Regions from separate parts of the Nocardia citri genome, predicted to be linked through region 1. Evidence: riboswitches for the same ligand, from Rfam matches in the RefSeq annotation. Region 1 holds a riboswitch; each other region holds the start of a gene.
What was found. A riboswitch is a leader RNA that binds a small molecule or an ion and turns the genes downstream of it on or off. The one in region 1 is predicted to bind S-adenosylmethionine.

Region 1 (5,526 bases):
TCATCCGACCACATGCCCACGCCGCGCATACCCCAGATCATGTGCGAAAGCGCAAGCGCCCCATCGATCATCGCCGCATCGATGACCTGACCCTTACCGGAGCGCTGCCGCTCGATCAGTGCCGCGAGAATGCCGAACACCAGGAACATCGAGCCGCCGCCGAAGTCGCCGACCATATTGAGCGGGGGCACCGGACGTTCACCCTTGCGGCCGATGGCGTGCAGCACACCGGTCAGCGAGATGTAGTTGATGTCGTGGCCGGCGCGATCGGCCAGCGGGCCCTCCTGACCCCAGCCGGTCATCCGGCCGTAGACCAACCGCGGATTGCGCGCGAGCACGGTATCCGGGCCGAGACCCAGGCGCTCGGTGACGCCGGGCCGGAAGCCCTCGATCAGCACATCGGCCTTCTCGGTGAGTGCGAGCACCTTCTCGATATCCGCCGGGTCCTTCAGATCGGCCTCGACGATGGTGCGCCCACGCCAGTGCGGCCGCTCCATGGAACCGGGCAGCACATTGGGCCGCTGTATCCGCACCACATCGGCGCCGAGGTCGGCCAGCAGCAGTGCCGCATGCGGACCGGGGCCGATACCGGCCAGCTCGATGACCTTGATGCCCGCGAGCGGGCCCAGGTCGGTGGTGGATGGTGTGCTCACGCCCTACCTCGGTTCGTCGTTGTCCAGCGCTACCCGGGAGCGACCCGAGGTTGTATTGACAGTATGACAATAACGTCGAGCCGCATCAGTAGGCAGCGCGAACCGGGTTCGCGAGCCCCAGCGCGGAGTTGAGTCGATAAGCCCCGCCGAGCCCATGGAACACCGCCATCAGCAATGCGCCGACGAGGGCGCTGCCGATGCTCGCGTAGACATGCGCCGACAAGTCTGCCCAGTATCCGATAAGGACCGCGAGTGCGAGTCCAAAGGTGCCCGCCACGGCATTGCGTAGCGGATCGTTACCCCACACATTCGGAAATTGTTCGCCGACCATGCCTTTGACGAAATGGGGGACCGCATTCGTGCCGAACAGTCCGGCCAGTGCCGACAGAAGAATCGTGTGCCACATGAGGGGTTACCTACTTTCAGTCAACGTCTGTGGACCGAAAACTAGCATGGCGATTCGCTTCGGTCAACGCCCGTAGACTGAGCTGATGAATTCTCGCCCTAGCAGCCGCGCCGAGCAACGGCAGAGCACACAATCCCGGATCCTCGACGCGGCCCGGCGCTTGTTCGCCGAGGTCGGCTACGACCGGGCCACCATTCGCGCGATCGCCGCCGAGGCACAGACCGATCCGGGCCTGGTGATGCGCTATTTCGGGTCGAAGGACAACCTGTTCGCCGAGGCTTCCGGTTTCGAACAGGACGATCTGGTGACCGGCACGCCCGAACAGGCGGCCGACCAATTGCTCGCGGCACTGGAAACCAAACTCGCCCAGCAACCCACCGACGCACTCGCCGCGATCCGCTCCATGTTCACCCACCCCGACGCGGCCGCCGAAGTCCAACTCGCCATGGAGTCCCGGCAGCGGCAAGCCGCCCAGCACCTGGCCGACGACGATGCGGATTTGCGGGCCGGACTGATCGGCGCGATCACCATCGGCACCGTCATCGGTCGGCACCTACTCCAGCTCGACGGACTGCGCGACGCCCCACCCGAGCGAATCACCGCCCTGCTCCGCGCAGCCTTCCACGACATCGCCTGCGGCCCAACGACAACAACCCCGGAGCCGTCGGCGTAGTCGCTCACCCATCGCGAACTCGTCATGGCCATCGACGCCGCCGTGCCGAACTCGGTCCGGCGACGTCGGTGACATGAGCTCTAGCTCAGCGCGTGGTCCAGATCGCTCAACAGATCCTCGACATCCTCGAGTCCCACCGAGATACGGACAACGCCATCGGACAGGCCGATGGTCGCGCGGCCTTCGGGACCCATCGCGCGGTGGGTCGTGGTGGCCGGATGGGTGATGAGGGTCTTGGAGTCGCCGAGGTTATTGGAGATGTCGACGATGCGCAGCCGGTTGAGCACCTCGAAGGCACGCTTCTTGGCCTCGCTCGCGGGCGCGTTCAGTTCAAAGGTGACCACGGTGCCGCCGCCGCTCATCTGGCTGGTCGCCAGCGCGTGCTGCGGATGTGACTCCAGGTACGGGTAGCGCACCCAGGAGACGGACTTGTTGCCCTCGAGGAAGCGCGCGATGCGCAGGGCGGATTCGGTCGAATGACGCACGCGCAGCGGCATGGTCTCCAAACCCTTGAGCAGGGTCCACGCGTTGAACGGGCTCAGCGCCGGACCGGTATGGCGCATCAGGGTTTTCACCGGACCGTCGATGTAGTCGTGGGCGCCGAGGATCGCACCACCGAGCACCCGGCCCTGACCATCGATGTGCTTGGTTCCCGAATAAACCAGCACATCCGCACCGAGATCGAAACCACGCTGCAGCAGTGGTGTGGCAAAGACGTTGTCCAGCACCACTTTCGCACCCGCGGCATGCGCGAGTTCGCTCACCCGGCGCACGTCGACCAGCGTCTGCATCGGATTGGCCGGAGTTTCGAAGAAGACGGCCTGGGTCGGCACCGAAAGTGCCTGCTCCCACTGATCCAGATCATCACCGTCGACGAAAACCGTTTCCACACCCCAGCGCGGCAGGATCTCGTTGCACACCACGAAGCACGAACCGAACAGGCTGCGTGCGGCCACGAGCCGGTCGCCGGCGCCCACAAGCGCACCGAGCGCGGTGAATACGGCCGACATACCGCTCGCGGTCGCGAAACATGCTTCGGCGCCGTCGATCAGGCGCAGCCGCTCCTCGAACATGGCCACCGTCGGATTGCCGTACCGGGAGTAGACGAAATGCTCGATATCGCCGGTGAACGCGGCCTCGGCCGCCTCGGCGCTCTCGTAGACGAAACCGGAGGACAGATACAGCGCCTCGGCGGTTTCCTCGAATCCCGAGCGGCGCAGCCCGCCCCGCACGCCGAGCGTCGCGGGGCCGACGCCTTCGGGCAGTGGCTTGTCGAACGCACCCCCGGTGATCATGACTGCCGCCACGGCAGGCCGATGGCGCGCCACCCGGCGCCGCCACGATGTCCGAACTCGTCGATCGGGCCCTCGAAGCCCTCCAGCACATTGAACGACGGGGTGATGCCGGCCCCGGTGGCGGCCACCGCCGCGCCGATAGAACGCTGTCCGGAGCGACAGAGGAAGACGACGGGCGCCGCCGGATCGCGACCCTCCAGCGCCTTGGTCAGCTGCTCCACGAACTCGGCGTTGCGGGCGCCGTCGCTGTCCACCCATTCGATCAACGCCGTCGGCCGCTCGATCGAACTCGTATCCGGCACGCCGACGAAACGCCATTCCGCCTCGGTGCGCACGTCGACCAAGACGGCTTCGGGATTGTCCCGCAACAACTCCCACGCCTGCTGTGGGGTGATGTCACCGGCATATGTCATGCGATCCTCCTGTGAATCCACGCTTGCCGCACCTGGGTTCGGTGCGCGGCCCGGTCGTCACCCGGAGCACCCCGCCGCGGAGGAGGGTTGCCGACCAGCCAGCCGGGGCTTGGCGCTGGTACTCATGACCTGAAAACGAGATTGCCTGGGCAGGGGCCTTCGTGTCAAACCTCGGTTCGCGCCGCGCGTAAGCAATCAACGGCAGACGACCCAGCGGTCTCCGGAACGGGTCAGATTCCAGGTCGCCGGTGTTTTCCGGCCGTCGACCTCGATGGTCACCGTCGCCTTGGCCCTATCGCCGTCGACCATCGCATTCTCAATCTCGCTGACCTTGATCGACTTTCCGGCCGCGGCCCCGCCGAACTGATCGGCGAGTGGTGTCCGGCTCTCGTCGAATCCCGGACAGGCCACGCCGGGTGGCGGCGTGTCGTCGGTGGCGGCGCGGGCCTCGGCGTAGCGCTGCACCGCGGCGGTGATCTTGTCCGATTCTGTGACATTTTTCTCAGCGGGCGAGAGCATCGCACCGAGCACGATCGCGATGAGCACGACAGCGGCGAAAACGGCCGCCGCGATGAACGGCGCCATGGACCGACGGTCGGTCTGATCGACCTCGATTACGGGTTCTGCATCGGCGCCCTGCTGCTCTGTCATGAGTCGATCATCCCTGCTGGGCGGCGGTATCCGGCATCCGGCCCCCGGTCGACCCGGTACCCGTGCCGCGCGGATTCGATAGATGTCCGCAGAGTGGGTAGTAACGATTGGTGGGCCGGGGCAGCAAACACCCGGTGTACGCACCGCCGCGGGGTGCGCGGTACGCCACCGATAGAATCGCGGGACTGCGGCCTGCTGTCATAGCCGAGGTGGCCGCCTGTTCGCATCGGCAGATGCGACCGAGAGGGTGCGTCAAGTTAGCCTAAGCTCAGACTGACGCCGTCAATAGTTTCGACCATAAGGGTGCGCGTAAAAGATGACCGAACACAGTGCTGAGTCGACCAGCGGTGAGCACGGGCCCTCCGTGGTTACGCAAGCTGCCTCCTCCGGGCCTGACGCGCACACCGCGGGGGCTCGCCCGCTTCGTATCGCGATCGTGGGCGCGGGACCGGCAGGCATCTACGCCGCCGACGCGTTGATGAAGTCCGATGCCGAGGTGAGCATCGACCTGTACGAGCGCATGCCCGCGCCGTTCGGGCTGATCCGCTACGGCGTCGCGCCGGACCATCCGCGCATCAAGGGCATCATCACCGCCCTGCACAAGGTGCTGGACAAGCCGCAGGTCCGCCTGCTCGGCAATATCGACTACGGCACCGACATCACCCTCGACGATCTGCGCACGTTCTATGACGCGGTGATCTTCTCGACCGGCGCCAATGCCGACCGGGCACTGCCGATTCCCGGTATCGACCTGGACGGCAGCTACGGCGCCGCGGACTTCGTCTCCTGGTACGACGGCCACCCGGACGTGCCGCGCACCTGGCCGCTGGAGGCCGAGAAGGTCGCGGTCCTCGGTGTCGGCAATGTCGCCCTCGATGTGGCGCGCGTGCTGGCCAAGACCGGTGACGAGCTGCTGCCGACCGAGATCCCGCCGAACGTCTACAACGGTCTGCAGGCCAATAAGGCGATCGAGGTGCACGTCTTCGGCCGCCGCGGCCCGGCGCAGGCCAAGTTCACCCCGCTCGAGCTGCGCGAACTCGACCATTCCCCGACCATCGAGGTCATCGTCGATCCCGAGGACATCGACTACGACGAGGGCTCCGAGGCCGCGCGCCGGCACTCCAAGCAGGTCGACATGATCGCCAACACCCTGGAGCAGTGGGCCATCCGCGATGTCGGCAACCGCCCGCACAAGCTGTTCCTGCACTTCTTCGAATCGCCCGCCGAGATCCTCGGGGAGGACGGCAAGGTCGTCGGCCTGCGCACCGAGCGCACCCAGCTCGACGGCACCGGCAACGTCAAGGGCACCGGCGTGTTCAAGGACTGGGATGTCCAGGCCGTCTACCGCGCCGTGGGTTACCTCTCGCAGAACCTCACCAACCTGCCGTTCGACGATCAAGCCGGTGTCATCCCGAACGAGGCCGGACGCGTTCTC
Region 2 (5,526 bases), 120 kb from region 1:
CGCCGCCGTCACGATCGCGGTGACGCGGGCCTCACCGAAGACGAGTCGGGCGCGTTCCTCCGGGTCGTCGGCGTCCACCGGAACATAGGCCGCACCGGCATACAGAATGGCCAGAATAGTGACGTAAAGCTCATATGAGCCGGACGGCATGCGCACCCCGACGCGGTCACCGGGGCGCACACCCTCCGCGGTCAAGCGCACGACTCCGGCATCGATCTCGGCCAGCAATTCGGTGTAGCTGAGCACCACATCACCGTCGTCGATAGCAGGGGCTTCCGGATGGGCCGCCGCGGTGCTGTTCAGGATGTCGACAAGGGTTCTGACCTGCGGCGCGAGGGTGCCGCGCAGCAAGGGTTCGGGGGTGTGGAGCCCGTTCGTCGGGTCCGTGCCCGCCGCGGTGTCGACCTGCGGCTGTAGCATCGTGTCCTGCCCACCTCTCATAGACCTGCCTTGCGCTTCCTCGTTGTTGTCTCACAGCCGGGTTACCAGTGGGCGAATGCCACGTGTGGCCAACTGTCTACGGTACCTGCGGTATCGGTCAAACCTGTTCGCCGAGCGCTTTGAGTGCCAGGCGGTGCAGGGTGCGCCGCTCCTGCTCATCGAGTCGATGCAGCACCCGCTCGGTGGCCCTTTCGATGAGTTCATCGGTCTTGCGGCGCTCGGCGCGCCCGGACGGGGTGATGGTGAGCCGGTACTTGCGCCGGTCTGTCGCATCGCGGGTGCGGATGACGAATCCGGCCTCTTCCAGGCCATCGATCAGCCGGACAACCTCGCTGCGGTCGATGCCGAGCGCGGTGGAGACCTGCTGCTGGGACAGGTCGTCGAACTCCTCCAGGCAGACCAGCACCCACTGTTCGCGCAACGAGATGCCCAGCTCGGCGTGTACGGCCTTGTGCAGCTTGCCGAGCGCATAGGTCGGGAAGCGGAGCAGGCCGCGGGGGTGAATGTGGTCAGCGGGCATCAGGTGATTGTATCTATTGTTGATCAATAAGATTGTTGATAACCTCCGCAATCTCGACGTCGACAAATAGCGGAGGATCCATGTCGGATACTCGAACGGCTCTCGCCGCCGCACCCGCACTCGAACCCATTCCCGCACGGGTGTGGCGGGTGGCCGGTGTGGTGGTCTTCGGTGCGACCATGAGCATGCTGGACACCTCGCTGGTGAATATCGGGCTGAACTCCATCGCGACGGATCTCGGTGCGGCACTGGACAGTGCCCAGTGGATCGCGAGCGGCTATCTGCTCGCACTCGCCGTCATGCTGCCGTTGTGCGGTTGGCTCGGGCGGCAATTCGGCATGGACCGGGTCTGGTTGACCGCGCTCGCCGGGTTCACGGTGACCTCCGCACTGTGTGCGCTGGCTCCGAATATCGGCTGGCTCATCGGGTTTCGGATCGCCCAGGGCTTGGCGGCGGGTCTGTTGGTGCCCGCCGGGCAGACGCTGATCGGTCAGGTCGCGGGTCCGCAGCGGCTGGGCCGGGTGATGAGTGTCTCCGGTATCGCCGTGGTCGCCGCGCCCGCGATCGGGCCGACCATCGGTGGTGTGATGCTGGCGAATCTGGACTGGAAGTGGTTGTTCCTGATCAACATTCCGTTCGGACTGGTGGCATTCGTGCTGGCGTATCGGCTGTTACCGCGGGCGGAGGCGACAGGTAACGGTGGTCGATTCGACGCCACCGGATTCGCGTTGATCGCGGTCGGGCTATCGACGTTGGTCTATGGACTCGGCGAATTCGGCAGTCGCGGTAGCGTTTCCGCGCCCACAGTGTGGGTGTCGATGGTGGTCGGGGTGCTGGCGCTCGGCCTGTTCGTGGCCCGATCGGTGCGCGGGGGCGGTGCGCGCCTGCTCGATGTCGGACTGTTCCGGCATCCGGTATTCGCGACGGCCAATGTGGCGAATTTCTTCGCGGGTGCGTCGATGTATGGGGCAATGCTATTGCTGCCGTTGTACTTTCAGGTACTGCATCGGGACGGCATCATCGCGACGGGTCTGCTGCTCATATCCTTCGGGATCGGTAGCATCATCGCGCTGCCCATCGGCGGCCGGTTGACCGACCGGTATGGCGGCGGCGTGGTCGCCGTGGTCGGTAATGCGGTGACGGTCGTGGTCACCGTGCCATTCGCGCTCGACGGTGCCTCGATGAATCCGGTTGTCGTGCAGGTGCTGCTGTTGATTCGAGGCCTGGCTAATGGATTGACGGGCGTGCCGATGGTGGCCGCGGCCTACGCCTCGGTGCGGCGCGAGCAGTTGCCGGATGCTGCATCGTTCGTGATTATTCTGCAGCGGGTCGGCGGGGCGATCGGCGCGGCATCGCTCGCGGTGGTGCTGTCTCGCGCGGCTGGTGCCGGGCTGTCGGTGGATGCCGGATTCCGGCACGCGTTCTGGTGGCTCACCGCCGCGTCGATCATCTCGTTGGTCGCGGCACTATGGCTGTGGCGCAAGGAGATTCAGCCGAAGCTCTGACGCATGACGGATTACGCGGCCGAGGCGGCCGTGCCGATGCCGAGCGCGGCGAGAATGGCCGCGCTGATCTGCTCGAGCCGATCGCGAACTCGGGGACGGCGCAACATCGTGACCGCCCGCGACGCCAGCAAGGCGAGCAGGATCATCTCGACGGCGGCAATGGAGCATTCGATGGCGCCGAGCGCGAGGGTGTTCAGGAAGGTGATATCGGTGCAGAATTGCGGCAGCACCGCCAGATAGAACAGCCCGACCTTCGGGTTGAACAGGCACGACACCACGCCCGCGGCGAATGCCGAGCGAACCGAAGTTTGCGCCTGCGCAACCGGCTGTCCGGGCGCTGTGGCGGTGCGCGTCCCGCGTTGCTTGCGGTGCTCGATCAACGCCCGAATTCCCAAGTACACCAAATAAATTCCGCCGATGACCTTCAGCGTCCGATAGGCCGTCGCGGACTGCTCCAGCAGGGCGGCGACGCCCGCCGCGACCACTACCGCCCATCCGATCCCGCCCAATGCCGAGCCGATCGCCGCGGCAATGCCCGGTCGCGCATCCACGATCGAGAATCGCAGCACCAGAAACGAATCCGGGCCGGGCGTGATCGACAGCAGTATGCACAGGCCGACAAAGCTGAGCAGTAGCGAAAGCGTCACCGGTCGATCAGACCGCACGGCGCCCAGTACCGCAAGGTTATTTATTCGACTGCATGTGTATGCAGGAAAGGTTCGGTTGACAGGACGGTGCGGCATCTGCCAATCTTTCGGTTCAGGTCATGAGTACCAGCGTCAAGCCCCGGCTAGCTGGTCGGCAACCCTCCTCCGCGGTGGGGTGCTCCGGGTGACGACCGGGCCGCAGCCCGACCGGGTGCGGCAAGCGCGGACTCGGATGAGCACCAGTTTTCGGGTCCCATAGCCGACGGGATTTGTGATGACCGCTGCAATCGATCAAAGCTGTGCCGCCCTCGCTCGGGTCTCCGGTGACGATCTGCGGGTGCCGCTCGTACAGGGCGGAACGACCACCTACGCGAACTTCGACTACGCCGCAAGCGCACCGGCATTGGCGCAGGTCACCGACCGGGTGCAGCAATTGCTGCCGTACTACGCGAGTGTGCACCGCGGTGCCGGTTACGCCTCGCGGATCTCCACCGAGTGCTATGAGGCCGCGCGTGGTTCGGTGACCCGCTTCCTCGATGCCGCCGACGACCAGGTCGTGGTGTTCACTCGCAATACCACCGATGCGCTGAATCTGCTCGCCGCCTGCGTGCCCGGCGACACCGTGGTGCTCGATATCGAACATCATGCGAACTTCCTGCCCTGGACCCGGCACGGCCGTCGTGTCGTGCGGGCGGCGGCGACCGTCGAGGAGACCATTCGTCAGCTGATCGCCGAATTGTGCAGTAAGCCAGCCGCATTGCTCGCGATTACGGGCGCGTCGAATGTGACCGGCGAGGTGCTGCCGCTGGAGCGGCTGGCCACCATCGCGCACCAGTGTGGTGCCCGCATCCTGGTCGATGCCGCGCAGCTGGCGCCGCATCGTCGAATCAGCCTGCGCGACACCGGAATCGACTACCTCGCATTCTCCGGGCACAAGCTCTACGCGCCGTTCGGCGCGGGAGTGCTTGTCGGACGCCGGGATTGGCTCGATGCCGCCGAACCGTATCTGGCGGGTGGCGGCGCCGTTCGCGAGGTCACCACCACCGATGCGGACTGGGCACCCGCACCGCAGCGCCATGAGGCCGGTTCGCCGAATGTCCTGGGTGCGGCCGCGCTCGCCGCCGCATGTGACGCGCTGTGTGCGATCGATCCGAAAACCCTTGCCGTGCATGAGCGACGGCTCGCCGATCGACTGCGCACCGGCCTGTCCACGATTCCGGGGGTCACCCTGTTGCGCATTTGGAACGATAGCCCCGACACCGTCGGTATCGTCGCCTTCACCCTGGACGGATTCGTCCCCGGCCATGTCGCGGCCTACCTCTCCGCCGAACACGGCATCGGCGTTCGCGACGGCCGCTTCTGCGCCCATCCGCTGCTCGCGCGCCTCGGTCTGGACGGTGCGCTGCGTGCCAGCATCGGTCTCGGCACCTGCTCCGCCGATGTGGACCGGTTGGTCGAGGCCATCGCCACCCTGGTCACCGAGGGCGCGTCGTGGAATTACGCTGGCACCGACGGTCTCTGGAATCCGGTGCCCGAGACCCGTCCGTTCGCCCGCCCCGACGCCACCGACGGCGCCGCGCCCTGCTCGATCGGCTGATCGGATCCGACCGCGCAGTCGCCGCGCAGTCGCCGTGCAGCGTCGGGCGCACTGATCGTCACCCGGCGAAACCGTAAACCCGGCCGCACGGTCGGCGCCGCGCCCGGTGTGGTCGGCCCGATCGGATCCGATTGCGCTCGATCTATAGCTTTGCCGCGCAAGCGAATCCGCCCGGCCGCGCTCAGTCTTCGAGCGAGGTCGGGCGGTAGTAGCGGCCGCGGTAGTAGAGCAGCGGTGCGGCGCTGGGTTGTTCGTCGGTATTGTCGTGGACCCGCGTCACCAGCCCGACGACGAAGGTGTGATCCCCGATGGGGATCCGCTGTTGGATGGTGGCGCGGATCCAGATGGGCGTGCCGTGCAGCACAGGCTCGCCGGTGTCCAGCGTGGTCCACAGGGAGCGGTCGCTGAAGCGTTGGTCGGCGGTGCGGGAAAAGCGCTTGGCCAGATCGTGCTGATGTTCGCCGAGGAAGTGGATCACCACGGAATCGGCCGCCCGCAGTGCTGTCAGGCTCGACGACGTGTGGGCGATATTGAAGGAGACCAGCGGGGGTTCCAGGGACAGCGATGCGAATGAGGTGGCGGTGAAGCCGACCGGCCCGTTTTCCGAGCCGATGGTGACCACGGTGACGCCTGCGGGATAGTGCCGCATGGAGGCGCGGTACTGCTCGGCGGTGATACCGCTCAGGTCATCGGGAATCCGGACATCCGCCGCGGGGGGTTGAGCATCGGTCACAGCTGCGCCTCGCCAGCGCTCGGCTCCGCTGCGACCGCTGGTGCTGCGTTGATGGTTGGCTCGCTCACATGACGAAACTACGC
Region 3 (5,526 bases), on a different contig from region 1:
TAGGCGATATCGATCGGAGGCAGACCCTCGGCGATATTCTGCTCGTTCCACTTCACCAGCAGCTGCTCCTGATTGGTGCCGCTGCCGACGCCGATCCGCTTGCCCGCCAGACTCTTACGATCCTTGTACTCGAGCGTGCTCTGCTTCGGGATCTCCAGCGCGACGGTGTCGTTGCGGTAGGTGGCGAAGTCGTATTTCTCTTTGCGCTCCTCGGTCACGGTGACGTTGGAGATGAACACATCGGCCTCGCCGGAGTCGATCCGCACGAAGTTCTGCGACCAATCGGCCACCTGTGCGACGAGTTTCAACCCGAGGATATCGGCGACGAGCGAGGCGAAATCGACCTCGGACCCGACGATCGTCTTATCGTCGGTGGCGTAGAACCGCAGTGGCGGTGCGGCACCGCCCGACCCGGTGACCACCAGCGTGCCGCGGTCGCGAACGGCCTGCGGCAGTTCGGCGGCGATGGCATCGACCTTGGGCGCGTGGATCCGGCCGGACTGGCCGGGGGAGAGATCGAAGGTGATCGCACCGGCGGGCTGTGCGGAGTTTTCCGCGTCCGGATCAGTGCCGCAGCCGGTGGTCAGCAAGGCGACCGTGGCAGCCAGGCCGACCAGGGCAGAGAGCTTCATCGAATACCTGTTCATCGGGGAGCGCGCACCGCGCTCAACGGACTCGGGACAGAAATGCGCGGGTGCGCGGGTGTTGTGGGTTGTCGAGGACGGCGGCGGGCGGACCCTGTTCGACGACCACGCCGCCGTCGAGGAATACGACGGTGTCGGCGACCTCGCGGGCGAAACCGATTTCGTGGGTGACGATCACCAGTGCGGTGCCGCCGTCGGCGAGATCGCGGATCACATCGAGGACTTCGCCCACCAGCTCCGGATCCAGGGCCGAGGTCGGTTCGTCGAAGAGGATCACCGGGGGTCGCAGCGCCAACGCGCGCGCGATGGCCACGCGCTGCTGTTGTCCGCCGGACAGCCGCCGCGGATAGGCGTCGGTCAGTTCGCCGATACCGACCCGCGCGAGCAATTCCCGTGCCTCGGCCTCGATGTCCGCACGCGGGCGACGTTGCGCGGAAATCGGTGCGAGCGTGACATTGTCGAGCACCGTCAGATGCGGGAAGAGATTGAATTGTTGGAAGACGAAGCCGATATGCGAGCGCTGCATGCGCACCTCGCGGTCCGACAGCGCATGCAACTTATTGCGGCGCAGCCGATATCCGATCAGTTCACCGTCGATATGCACGGTCCCCGCATCCAGCGATTCCAGATGGTTGACCACCCGCAGCAGCGTCGACTTGCCGGAGCCGGACGGTCCGATCACGGTGACCACCTCACCGGCGCGCACGGTCAGGTCGATGCCGCGCAGTACCTGGGTGCTGCCGTAGGACTTTCGCACCCCGCGCACCTCGACCGCGGCGGCCCGATCCACCTCGACGGTGACCGGCGCGCTCACCGGGTCGCTCCGCGCGGCGCGGCGGAACCGATTTCGGCGATGTCGCGCAGCCTGCGCCACACCTGCTGCACCGGTGTCGGTGGCGGCGTGCGCTGCGCGCCCTTGGCGTAGTGACGTTCGATATAGAACTGCACCACCGACAGAATCGTGGTCAGCACGATGTACCAGACGGTGGCGACCATGAGCAGCGGGACCACTCGGCCATTGCGGCCGTAGATCACCTGGACCTGGTAGAAGAGTTCCGCGATCGCCATGACCGACACGATCGAGGTGCCCTTGAACAGGCTGATCACCTCATTGGTCGCATTCGGCAGGATCGAGCGCATGGCCTGCGGGACGATGACCGTGCGGAACTGGCGCACCCGTGGAATACCCAGTGCCGCCGCTGCTTCCAGCTGCCCGGGATCGACCGAGATATATCCGGCCCGGATGATCTCGGCCGCATAAGCCGCCTGATGCAATGCGAGTCCGATGACCGCCGCGGTGAATCCGCTGATCACCCCGTTCACCTCGAAGGTGAGAAAGGAAGGGCCGAACGGGATGCCGAGCGAAAGCGTGTGGTACAGGTAGGCGATATTGAACCAGAACAGCAGCTGCACGATCAGCGGAATCGAGCGGAAAGCCCAGATATAGACCCACGAGATCACCCGCAGCACCGGATTATTCGACAATCGGGCGATTGCCAGCGCCGTACCGATCAGGAATCCCAGTGCCGTACCCCACAGGGTCAGCTCCACGGTGACCTTCAGCGCCGACAGCACCGATTTCGCGGTGAAGTACTTGGCGAATGCCGGCCAATCCCATCCCGGATTGGTGGCCAGTCCGTGGATGAATTGCGCGAGCACCACGAGTGCGACGGCGCTGACCACCCAGCGCCACGGGTGCCAGGACCTCGCGATGGCCGGTGCTTCTGCGGTGTTTATCGTCGCGGGGGGTGCACCCGGTGCCGTGGCATCGGGCGGGTGGGCACCCGGTGTCGGAACATCCGATACCGGGGCATCGGTTGCGACGGACGCGCTCATGATTTCGTTTCCTCCATCGTTCCCGGCGGAAGCACCCGCACCCGATGACCGGGGGGTTGCTGCGACGTCGACGAGCCAGGTCTCTCGGTCGCTCTGGATGGTGTCCGACGCCGAGCGGGGTCGGTCAACGGGTCTAGCCGAAATATCATGCGAAGCAGGCGAAGTCCGGCACAAGGATACGAATCAGCGTGAGCGCAGACCTTGTCCGGATGGGCGTGAACAGGCACTATTGGCCCGGTCATGCAGTGCATAGCGGCATTTCGGGCCCGGTTTCCCCGGTGCTTTTCGTCCGGATTGCCCGCCGGTGCGATGCTGCGGCGATCGGCCGGGGCGTGTGGCGCGAACGTGTCCACGGCCGAAATAGACGCTGTTGCGAAGGTTTGCCGGAGTAGTCTCGGACCACGATTCGTGCCCGACGATGAGGAGGTTCGTCGTGACCCTGCTGCGCCGTCTGACCACGCTCACCGCCATCGCGACCGGTACGGCCGCGCTGACACTGGCCGCCCCGAGCGTCGCCGCCGCGGCTCCACTGCCCGCACCCGCCGCGAGTGCCCCGACCGCTCAGGCCGGGCCCGGTGATCTGTTCGCCGCTTACCGCGCCGTTGTCGAGGCGCTGCGCACCATCGGTGTCGAGCCGTTCCTGTATCCGGCGGTCGCGCCGTTCTGCTCCGATACCGGCGCATTCGGTCTTGTCCCGGCGATGGCTGGTGCCGTACCCGGACCGTGGCCCACAACCACCGTGGCCGTTCCCGGACTCGACCCGACCGCCGTCAAGGCGGGCCAAGTCATGTTCACCTTCGTGCCCTACGGCCTCGGCCCGGACGGCTCGAACGCTACGAGTATGAACCTCGCCTGGGTCAACTTGGCCAACGGCCGCAGCGGCATCACCGCCATGGGACCGATCTCCGATGTCGTGCGCACGATGGTGCCCGCCGAAATCCCGACCGCGATAAGACCACTCGCCGAACGCGCCATCCAGGACCTCTTCGCCGCCTTCCCGGTCGGCGGGGTACGCGCGGTTCCGGTGGACACCGGATCGGGCACGGTACTCGCCGCGGTCTTCGGGACCGTGGACAACGGCGGCAAGTCCTGCTTCTTCCTCCCCACGGTAGGACTCACCTCGGTGCGCTGAGGCTCGAGATCAGGTGGCACCGGCGGCGGGGTCTTCGGGCGAGGCCGCCATGGATTCCACCTGATCTTGATCAGCGGTTGAGGGCTAGGGGGCGGGATTTCCAGGTCAAGGTGTTGGTGCGGTGGGCACGGCGGGAGCGGGTCCAGAGGCGAAGGTAGGCGGCGATGGCGAGGGGGTGTGTCAGGGCTGCGAGGGGATCGGTGCGGGTTGCGGTGCCGCGTTCCAGGGAGCGAGCGAGCAGGCGGCTGGTGACCGCGGCGCAGTAGCCGATGAGACCGGCGGCGCGTAGGGAGCCTCGACCACCGATCGCGGCCAGTGGAGGCACCCAGTAGGCCAGCGCCGCGACAGCTCCCACTGCCACGCCGCCGATGGCCGAGCCACCGTAGGCGGACCACAGCCAGCGGGTGTAACCGGCTTCCAGTTCGGCCGCGTCACGGTACATCCGGGTACTCGCCGCGCGGCCTGCCGCGACCAGCGCGGTCCGGCGACCCGAACGACGCAGTGCGCGAGCGATATCCAGATCCTCGGTGGGGCTCGCGGCTACCGCGGCGTGACCGCCCACGACGTGGTAGGCGGCGGTGTCGAAGACCAGGAACTGGCCGCAGGCGACGGCAGTCGAGGGGCGGAGACTGCGATTGGCCGCCGCGATCGGCAGGCTCGCCGCCCACGACCAGCACAGCAGCGGCTGCACCAGCGCCTCGGCCGGTGATTCGGCCACCTGGTACGGCCACGGTGACAGCAATGCGGCCCGGCTGCGGCGCAATTCGACGGTCGCCGCGGCAATCGCATTCGGTGCCAGTCGCACATCGGCGTCGAGAAAGATCAGCACCGTGGCATCGGCCAACTCGGCGAGTCGCGCGCAGGCCGCGGCCTTCCCCATCCATCCGGGCGCGGGTTCGGCCTGCGAGCGGAATACCGCGAATCGCGCATCGCCCGCAATCGCTTCGAGCGCGGCCGCTTCGGTCCCATCCGACGACGCATCGTCGAGGATCAGCACCCGTAGTCGGGGCACACCCACCTGGCCGCGCAGATCATCGATCAACTCGGGCAGGCGCTGTGCCTCATCGCGCGCCGGGATACATACCGCCACCGGCTCGATCACCGTATGCGGTCCGGCCGACAACTCGCGCACCGTCGCGCGGTTGAATAACGCGGTCGCGCAACCCGACAGCGCGATACCCGCGCCCGTCCACGCGACGATCGCCGCGCCGGCGCGCAGGGTGCGCGTCAGCGGCGGATCAGCGAACGCCACAGATTGCTCAGGGAGAAGTTGGTTTCGGGTGCGCCGGGCGGCGCCGGGTTGCGGTTCATATAGGCGATGGCGGCGACAATCGCGGCGACAGCGAGGGTGATACCGCCGACGATGCCGGCCCAGCCGGCGAAGGAGCGGGTATTCGGATCCGCGTAGCTGACTTCGGCGCGCACCGTGGAGACATCGCCGGGCGGCAGTTTCCAGGAGACGGTGGAGTCGTCCTCGCGATTGCCGTTGGTCTTGGCGACACGGGCCGGGAACGCCACGGTGAACTGCACATCCGAGCCGTGCGGCGGCACGGATTTCAGATCGACCCGGCCATTGAGGCTGACCAGGTCGCCGGTGCGCTGGAACGATAGGTTGAACATGCCCTGGGTCTGATCGGAGAGCGCGCCGAGCTGGCCGACCTCGCCGAAGGACAGATCCTCGAAGAACACCTTGCTGCCCACATAGCCGTCCTGGCTGTAGGGCTCGACCCGCACCTTCGCGGCCAGCGAATCGGGGGCCTTCAGCTGCGGGCCCTTGTCATTGGCGTCCGCGGGCACCACCGCCGCCACGATCCGACCAGAGACCCGGTCATTGGACGACACGCCCATGGATACCTGCACCCGCAGGCAGCCCGCGAGCATGGGCACCAGCATCGCGGCCAGCAGTACTGCCGC
Region 4 (5,526 bases), on a different contig from region 1:
GACGGCACCCTCCAGCTGTATGTCCGCGCCCCAGCCGTGGAAGGTAAGGCCAACAAGGCCGCCATCGAACTGCTCGCCGACCACTACGGTATCCCCAAATCCGCCGTCCGTCTGGCCGCAGGGGCCACCTCCCCCTTCAAACGCTTCGAAGTAGACCTTTGAGCGACAAGGTCATACCGCGCCGGGAAATCCGAACTGGCGCCAAGCCTCGTAGACGGTGACGGCGGCGGCATTGGAGAGGTTCATCGAGCGGCGGCCGGGCAGCATCGGAATGCGCAGTTGATCGGTGACGTGCGGATCATCGAGTACCGCTGTCGGCAACCCCGTCGGTTCGGTGCCGAACAGCAGCACATCCCCCTGTTGATAGGCCACATCGGTATACCGCGTGCTCGCCTGGGTAGTGAATGCGAAGACGCGCTCGGGCCGCACCGCCGCCCACGCCGCCGCGAGATTCTTGTGCACCGTCACCGAGGCCAGATCGTGGTAATCCAATCCGGCCCGCCGCAACTTCGCCTCCGAGAGGTCGAACCCCAGCGGCTCGACCAGATGCAGCTCACACCCGGTTCCCGCGACAAGTCGGATCGCATTGCCGGTATTTCCGGGAATAGCGGGCTCGTGAAACATCAAACGAAACACCAGTGCAGTCAACCAGGTCGCTCGGTCTACGCCGCGTAGTAGTCAGGGGCAATGTTCGATCAGGTGTCCGCTGGGCGGCAAAACCCGTTGCGGAGCAGGAGCCCTGCCTCGAAGCTCGGCGTGCGGCGCACGGCCGCGCCGCACTGGTGTCAGCGGCCGCACGCCGTCTGCAAGAATCGGGGCGTGACCGACGTTGACTCCTCTGCCGCCGAACGGCAGTCCGGCCGGACCAGCCTGGGTGCGCAGTTCCTGCGCGGCCATCTGCCTATGCTGGTCGTGACGGCGGTCATTCTGCTCGCGGTCGTTTTCGTGGCCTGGGACCGCTGGCGGCGCGGCGCGCTGTTCTTCGGTGGTGCGGCCCTGCTCGCGGCAACCTTCCGGCTGTGTCTGCCAACGGCCCGGGTCGGACTGCTCGCGGTGCGCAGCAGGCCGTTCGATGTCGCCGCGCTGAGCCTGCTCGGCACCGCCATAGTATTCATCGCCGCGACCATCAATACGCTGGGCGTCGGCTGAGACGCCCATACGGCGTCAGCTCCGGCTCGACGGGTGTCGCGCGGATGCGCTCGCGGGGTTGGCGACCCGGGTGCGGTGGGTGACGTCGGGATCGCGACTACGCGTCGACGAATGCTCCGTCCATGGCTACGAACCGGATTGCGAAGTCGGCGAAACTTCAGCTGGTGCGGCTGACCCGCGCCAATCGCATTGTTTCGGTCAGCAGCTTGGAAACCGCGGCGGCTTCGGTGAGGAAGCCGTCGTGACCGTCGCGGGAGTGCACGATCTCCAGGCCCTCGCAGCCCGGCAAACCGTCGGCCAATTCCTGCTGTGTTCGCAGCGGGTACAGGCGATCCGAGTCGACCCCGCCGACCACACACGGTACCGGGGTGGCGGCGAGCGCGGCCGCGATACCACCGCGCCCGCGGCCGATATCATGTCGGTTCATCGCCTCGGTCAGCAGGACATAGGTGGCGGGATCGAAGCGGGTGCAAAGCTTTTCGGCCTGGTGGTCCAGATAGCTCTGTACCGCGTAGCGGCCGCCGTTGCGCGGATCCTCATCACCCTGCGCATTGTTCTCGAAGCGGTGATCGAGTTCGCCCTCGGTGCGGTAGGTCAGGTGGGCGATGCGGCGGGCGATGCCCATACCGGTCATCGGGGCGCGGTCGGTGTCATGGTAATCCCCGCCCTGCCAGTCCGGATCGGCCTTGATGGCGGCGATTTGCGTTGTCTGCGTACCGATCTGGTCGGCGGTCGCGCGTGCGCCGACGGCCAGTACCAGTGCGGATCCGACCCGCTCCGGTGCGCCGACGATCCATTCCAGCACCCGCATACCACCCATCGAACCGCCGACGACGGCGGCCAGGCGTTCGATGCCGAGCAGATCCAGCAGTGCCGCTTCCGCGGTCACCTGATCCCGGATCGAGATTTCCGGAAACCTTGCACCCCAAGGCTTTCCATCCGGCGCCAGCGTCGAGGGGCCGGTGCTGCCCTTGCATCCGCCCAGCACATTCGTCGCGATGACACACCATTCGTCGGTATCCACCGGTGCCCCCGGACCGACCATGCCGTCCCACCAGCCGGGCAGCGGATGAATGTCGTCGGGCACCCCGACGACATGCGAATCGCCGGTCAGCGCGTGCTCGACGAGCACCACATTGTCCAATGTGGGGGAGAGCTCGCCCCAGCGCTGCACGGCCAGATGCACGTCCGGGATGATCGCGCCGCTTTCCAGCCGCACATCCCCGATGGCGAAGATGCCGAGCTGCCCGTCCGGCGGTGGCAGGGCTGCCGCTGACGGGTGCGCGGTACTCGGGTCAGCGCTCACGGTCACGACTCCGCCTCGCTGGCGCTCGGCTCCGCCGTGACCGAGGGTGCTGTGTTGATGGTTCGCTCGCTGCGCTCCCTCACGTCCGCCTCGCTGGCGCTGGGCTCCGTCGTGACCGCGCTCATGACGTCACCCCCGCGGAACTGTGCGTCGCCGACGCCGGATGAATCACGAGAGAACGCACGGCCCCGATGTTAGCTACCCGGCTGAACCGGGCCGCGGTCCGGTAGATCGGGCGGGTGGATGCGCCGGTGATCTGCGCGCTCGCGACGAACCGATCGGCCGCGGACGCGATGGGGTCACTCATGTCGTGCTCCAAGGTGTTGTTCGCCGACAGGTCTTATCGAAGTGCGGGTGACGGACAACAACTCATCGGAATACCTCCTGAAGTGCGCGCTTGCCCTCGACCATCGAGAGCCCGGTCATCACCCGGAGCACCCCACCGCTGCTGGAGGGTTGCCGTCCAGCAAGCCGGGGCTTCGCGCTGGCACTCATGACCTGACGGACATGGTAACCGCCGGGCGGTCGGCGACTGAAATCCGTTACCGGTTTTCCACTGGTTCGGGCACCGACTGTTGAATGCGGCACAGCAGATCGGCGGCGTGGTCGGCACCGCACGGCGCACCGCCATCTCGGTGCAGACGGCCATAACCTTCGTGCAGAACAACCCGACGCTCGACAACCTGCGCCTCGATCCACAGCTGCGACGTGGCGTGCTATGGCGGCGCCGGGTGCTTCCTCGCGGCAATTCCGGTGATCGCGTTGATGATTCGGGACAAGCCGGAAAACCTGATCAGCGGATTCGAGGAAGGCGCGGATTCCGGTCGCAGTCTGATCCTGAAATAGCGTGTCCGGGTGTCCGACGAGATACCCGGACATTGCTGTCTCGCGCCGCGTCGCCGACCTACTTGTCGGTAACAATTCCGGGCGGGCTCACATGGGGGGCTGCCCGCGCGGTGAGCTCAGTGGCAGCAGTACGCTTGTCTTGTTTGCACCACACGTCTCGCGGACAACGCGGGACATATACGTTGTCTGTTGGAACAGCTGGGGTCCGCTCACAAGCGTGTTCGCCTGGCCGTGCAATGAGGGCACCATCCTAGGAGGACACGAAGATCCATGTCCAAGATCAAGGTTGAAGGCACCGTCGTCGAACTCGACGGCGACGAGATGACCCGGATCATCTGGCAGTTCATCAAGGACAAGCTGATCCACCCGTATCTCGATCTGAACCTCGAGTACTACGACCTCGGTATCGAATACCGCGACAAAACAGACGACCAGGTCACGATCGACGCGGCGAACGCGATCAAGGAACACGGTGTCGGCGTGAAATGCGCCACGATCACCCCGGATGAGGCCAGGGTCGAGGAATTCGGCCTGAAGAAGATGTGGCGCTCGCCCAACGGCACCATCCGCAACATCCTCGGCGGAACCATTTTCCGCGCGCCGATCATCATCTCGAACGTGCCGCGTCTGGTCCCGGGCTGGACCAAGCCCATCATCATCGGCCGTCACGCCTTCGGCGATCAATACCGCGCCACCGACTTCAAGGTGTTCCAGGGCGGCACCGTCACCCTCACCTTCACTCCCGACGACGGCAGCGAGCCGATCGTGCACGAGGTCGTGAAGATGCCCGAGGACGGCGGCGTCGTGATGGGGATGTACAACTTCAAGAAGTCCATCGAGGACTTCGCGCGGGCCTCGTTCAACTACGGCCTGCAGCAGAACTACCCGGTCTACATGTCGACCAAGAACACCATCCTGAAGGCATACGACGGCATGTTCAAGGACACCTTCCAGGAGGTGTTCGACGCCGAGTTCAAGACCCAGTTCGACGCGGCGGGCCTCACCTACGAGCATCGCCTGATCGACGATATGGTCGCCTCCTCCATGAAATGGGAGGGCGGCTACGTCTGGGCCTGCAAGAACTACGACGGCGACGTGCAGTCCGACACCGTGGCCCAAGGCTTCGGCTCGCTCGGCCTGATGACCTCGGTGCTGCTCACCCCGGACGGCAAGACCTGCGAGGCCGAGGCCGCGCACGGCACTGTCACGCGGCACTACCGCCAGCACCAGCAGGGCAAGCCGACCTCGACCAATCCGATCGCGTCGATCTTCGCCTGGACGCGCGGCCTCGAGCACCGCGGCAAGCTGGACAACACTCCCGAGGTGATCGGCTTCGCGCAGACCCTCGAGGATGTCGTCATCAAGACCGTCGAAGGCGGCCAGATGACCAAGGACCTTGCGCTGCTCGTCGGCGGCGATCAGGGCTACCTGACCACCGAGGAGTTCCTCGGTGCGCTCGACGCCAACTTGGCCCGCGCCCTGCGCTGAGCTCCCCCGCCTCTGCGCGCCTTTTGCCGCCGGTCGTCGGTGCCGCGAGATCTTCGCACCAGGCCGCCGGTAACGGCGCGGCTGAGGTCTGGGCGTCCCCGACGAGTTACCCATGTTCGAGCGAAATCGGTTGTCGCTCGAGCAGGCTGATGTGAACCGGGCTCCACTTGTTACGCGGAGCCTCGGTGCTGATCCGGGCACCCGCACCGCACCGGTGGTACGGGTGCCCGCACTGTTTCGCGACCCGTGTGTCACCGTCGTCGGCATTCCGATGTGAACGGTCGGATCGCGATATCTGGTGCGGGGATCGAGGCAGGTTCGCCGTGTGGTGCCCGGAATGCGCGGTATGCGGGTGCGGCTTTCGATTTCGCGACGCTGACGTGGGGGAACTCACGCTTGCAGGGGAAGCGTGGGCAGTCGCCGGGCGGTTACATCACTACGTGACCGATACCGCTGCCACGCATACCCCAGCATCCGCCGAGGCCGAGCGGACGGGCTGGCATATTCCGGCGATGCTCGCGCTGGCCCTCGGTGGATTCGGGATCGGCACAACCGAATTCGTCACCATGGGTTTGTTGCCCGATATCGCGAGCGCCATGCACGTCTCCGAGCCGACCGCAGGGCATGCCGTATCGGCCTATGCGCTCGGCGTTGTCGTCGGCGCACCGCTGATCGCCGCACTCGCCGCGCGGGTGCCGCGCAAACGTCTGCTCGTCGCCCTCATGGTCGCGTTCACT

Region 2: another riboswitch for S-adenosylmethionine. It lies ahead of ACW2Q0_RS12345 (aminotransferase class V-fold PLP-dependent enzyme); the one in region 1 lies ahead of ACW2Q0_RS11705 (rhodanese-like domain-containing protein).
Region 3: another riboswitch for S-adenosylmethionine. It lies ahead of ACW2Q0_RS21625 (amino acid ABC transporter permease); the one in region 1 lies ahead of ACW2Q0_RS11705 (rhodanese-like domain-containing protein).
Region 4: another riboswitch for S-adenosylmethionine. It lies ahead of metX (homoserine O-acetyltransferase MetX); the one in region 1 lies ahead of ACW2Q0_RS11705 (rhodanese-like domain-containing protein).

The regions. Positions count from the first base shown of each region.
Region 1 covers NZ_JBSUQM010000006.1:133,098-138,623, reverse strand. Annotated here, with positions in the region: gene ACW2Q0_RS11725 (CaiB/BaiF CoA transferase family protein) at 1-653, opposite strand, end outside; gene ACW2Q0_RS11720 (hypothetical protein) at 739-1,059, opposite strand; gene ACW2Q0_RS11715 (TetR/AcrR family transcriptional regulator) at 1,145-1,732, shown strand; gene ACW2Q0_RS11710 (O-succinylhomoserine sulfhydrylase) at 1,813-3,027, opposite strand; gene ACW2Q0_RS11705 (rhodanese-like domain-containing protein) at 3,024-3,440, opposite strand; SAM riboswitch class IV at 3,455-3,570, opposite strand; gene ACW2Q0_RS11700 (Rv0361 family membrane protein) at 3,636-4,091, opposite strand; gene ACW2Q0_RS11695 (FAD-dependent oxidoreductase) at 4,519-5,526, shown strand, end outside.
Region 2 covers NZ_JBSUQM010000006.1:254,769-260,294, reverse strand. Annotated here, with positions in the region: gene ACW2Q0_RS12365 (Pls/PosA family non-ribosomal peptide synthetase) at 1-420, opposite strand, end outside; gene ACW2Q0_RS12360 (MarR family winged helix-turn-helix transcriptional regulator) at 539-961, opposite strand; gene ACW2Q0_RS12355 (DHA2 family efflux MFS transporter permease subunit) at 1,042-2,466, shown strand; gene ACW2Q0_RS12350 (LysE family translocator) at 2,478-3,113, opposite strand; SAM riboswitch class IV at 3,229-3,342, shown strand; gene ACW2Q0_RS12345 (aminotransferase class V-fold PLP-dependent enzyme) at 3,388-4,710, shown strand; gene ACW2Q0_RS12340 (flavin reductase family protein) at 4,892-5,359, opposite strand.
Region 3 covers NZ_JBSUQM010000017.1:32,773-38,298, forward strand. Annotated here, with positions in the region: gene ACW2Q0_RS21615 (ABC transporter substrate-binding protein) at 1-647, opposite strand, end outside; gene ACW2Q0_RS21620 (amino acid ABC transporter ATP-binding protein) at 667-1,458, opposite strand; gene ACW2Q0_RS21625 (amino acid ABC transporter permease) at 1,455-2,480, opposite strand; SAM riboswitch class I at 2,491-2,584, opposite strand; gene ACW2Q0_RS21630 (hypothetical protein) at 2,914-3,612, shown strand; gene ACW2Q0_RS21635 (glycosyltransferase) at 3,683-4,831, opposite strand; gene ACW2Q0_RS21640 (LppM family (lipo)protein) at 4,840-5,526, opposite strand, start outside.
Region 4 covers NZ_JBSUQM010000011.1:144,786-150,311, reverse strand. Annotated here, with positions in the region: gene ACW2Q0_RS17960 (DUF167 domain-containing protein) at 1-162, shown strand, start outside; gene ACW2Q0_RS17955 (tRNA (cytidine(34)-2'-O)-methyltransferase) at 172-636, opposite strand; gene ACW2Q0_RS17950 (DUF3017 domain-containing protein) at 904-1,149, shown strand; gene metX (homoserine O-acetyltransferase MetX) at 1,307-2,461, opposite strand; SAM riboswitch class IV at 2,844-2,954, opposite strand; gene ACW2Q0_RS17940 (hypothetical protein) at 3,164-3,301, shown strand; gene ACW2Q0_RS17935 (NADP-dependent isocitrate dehydrogenase) at 3,572-4,789, shown strand; gene ACW2Q0_RS17930 (hypothetical protein) at 4,902-5,066, shown strand; gene ACW2Q0_RS17925 (MFS transporter) at 5,230-5,526, shown strand, end outside.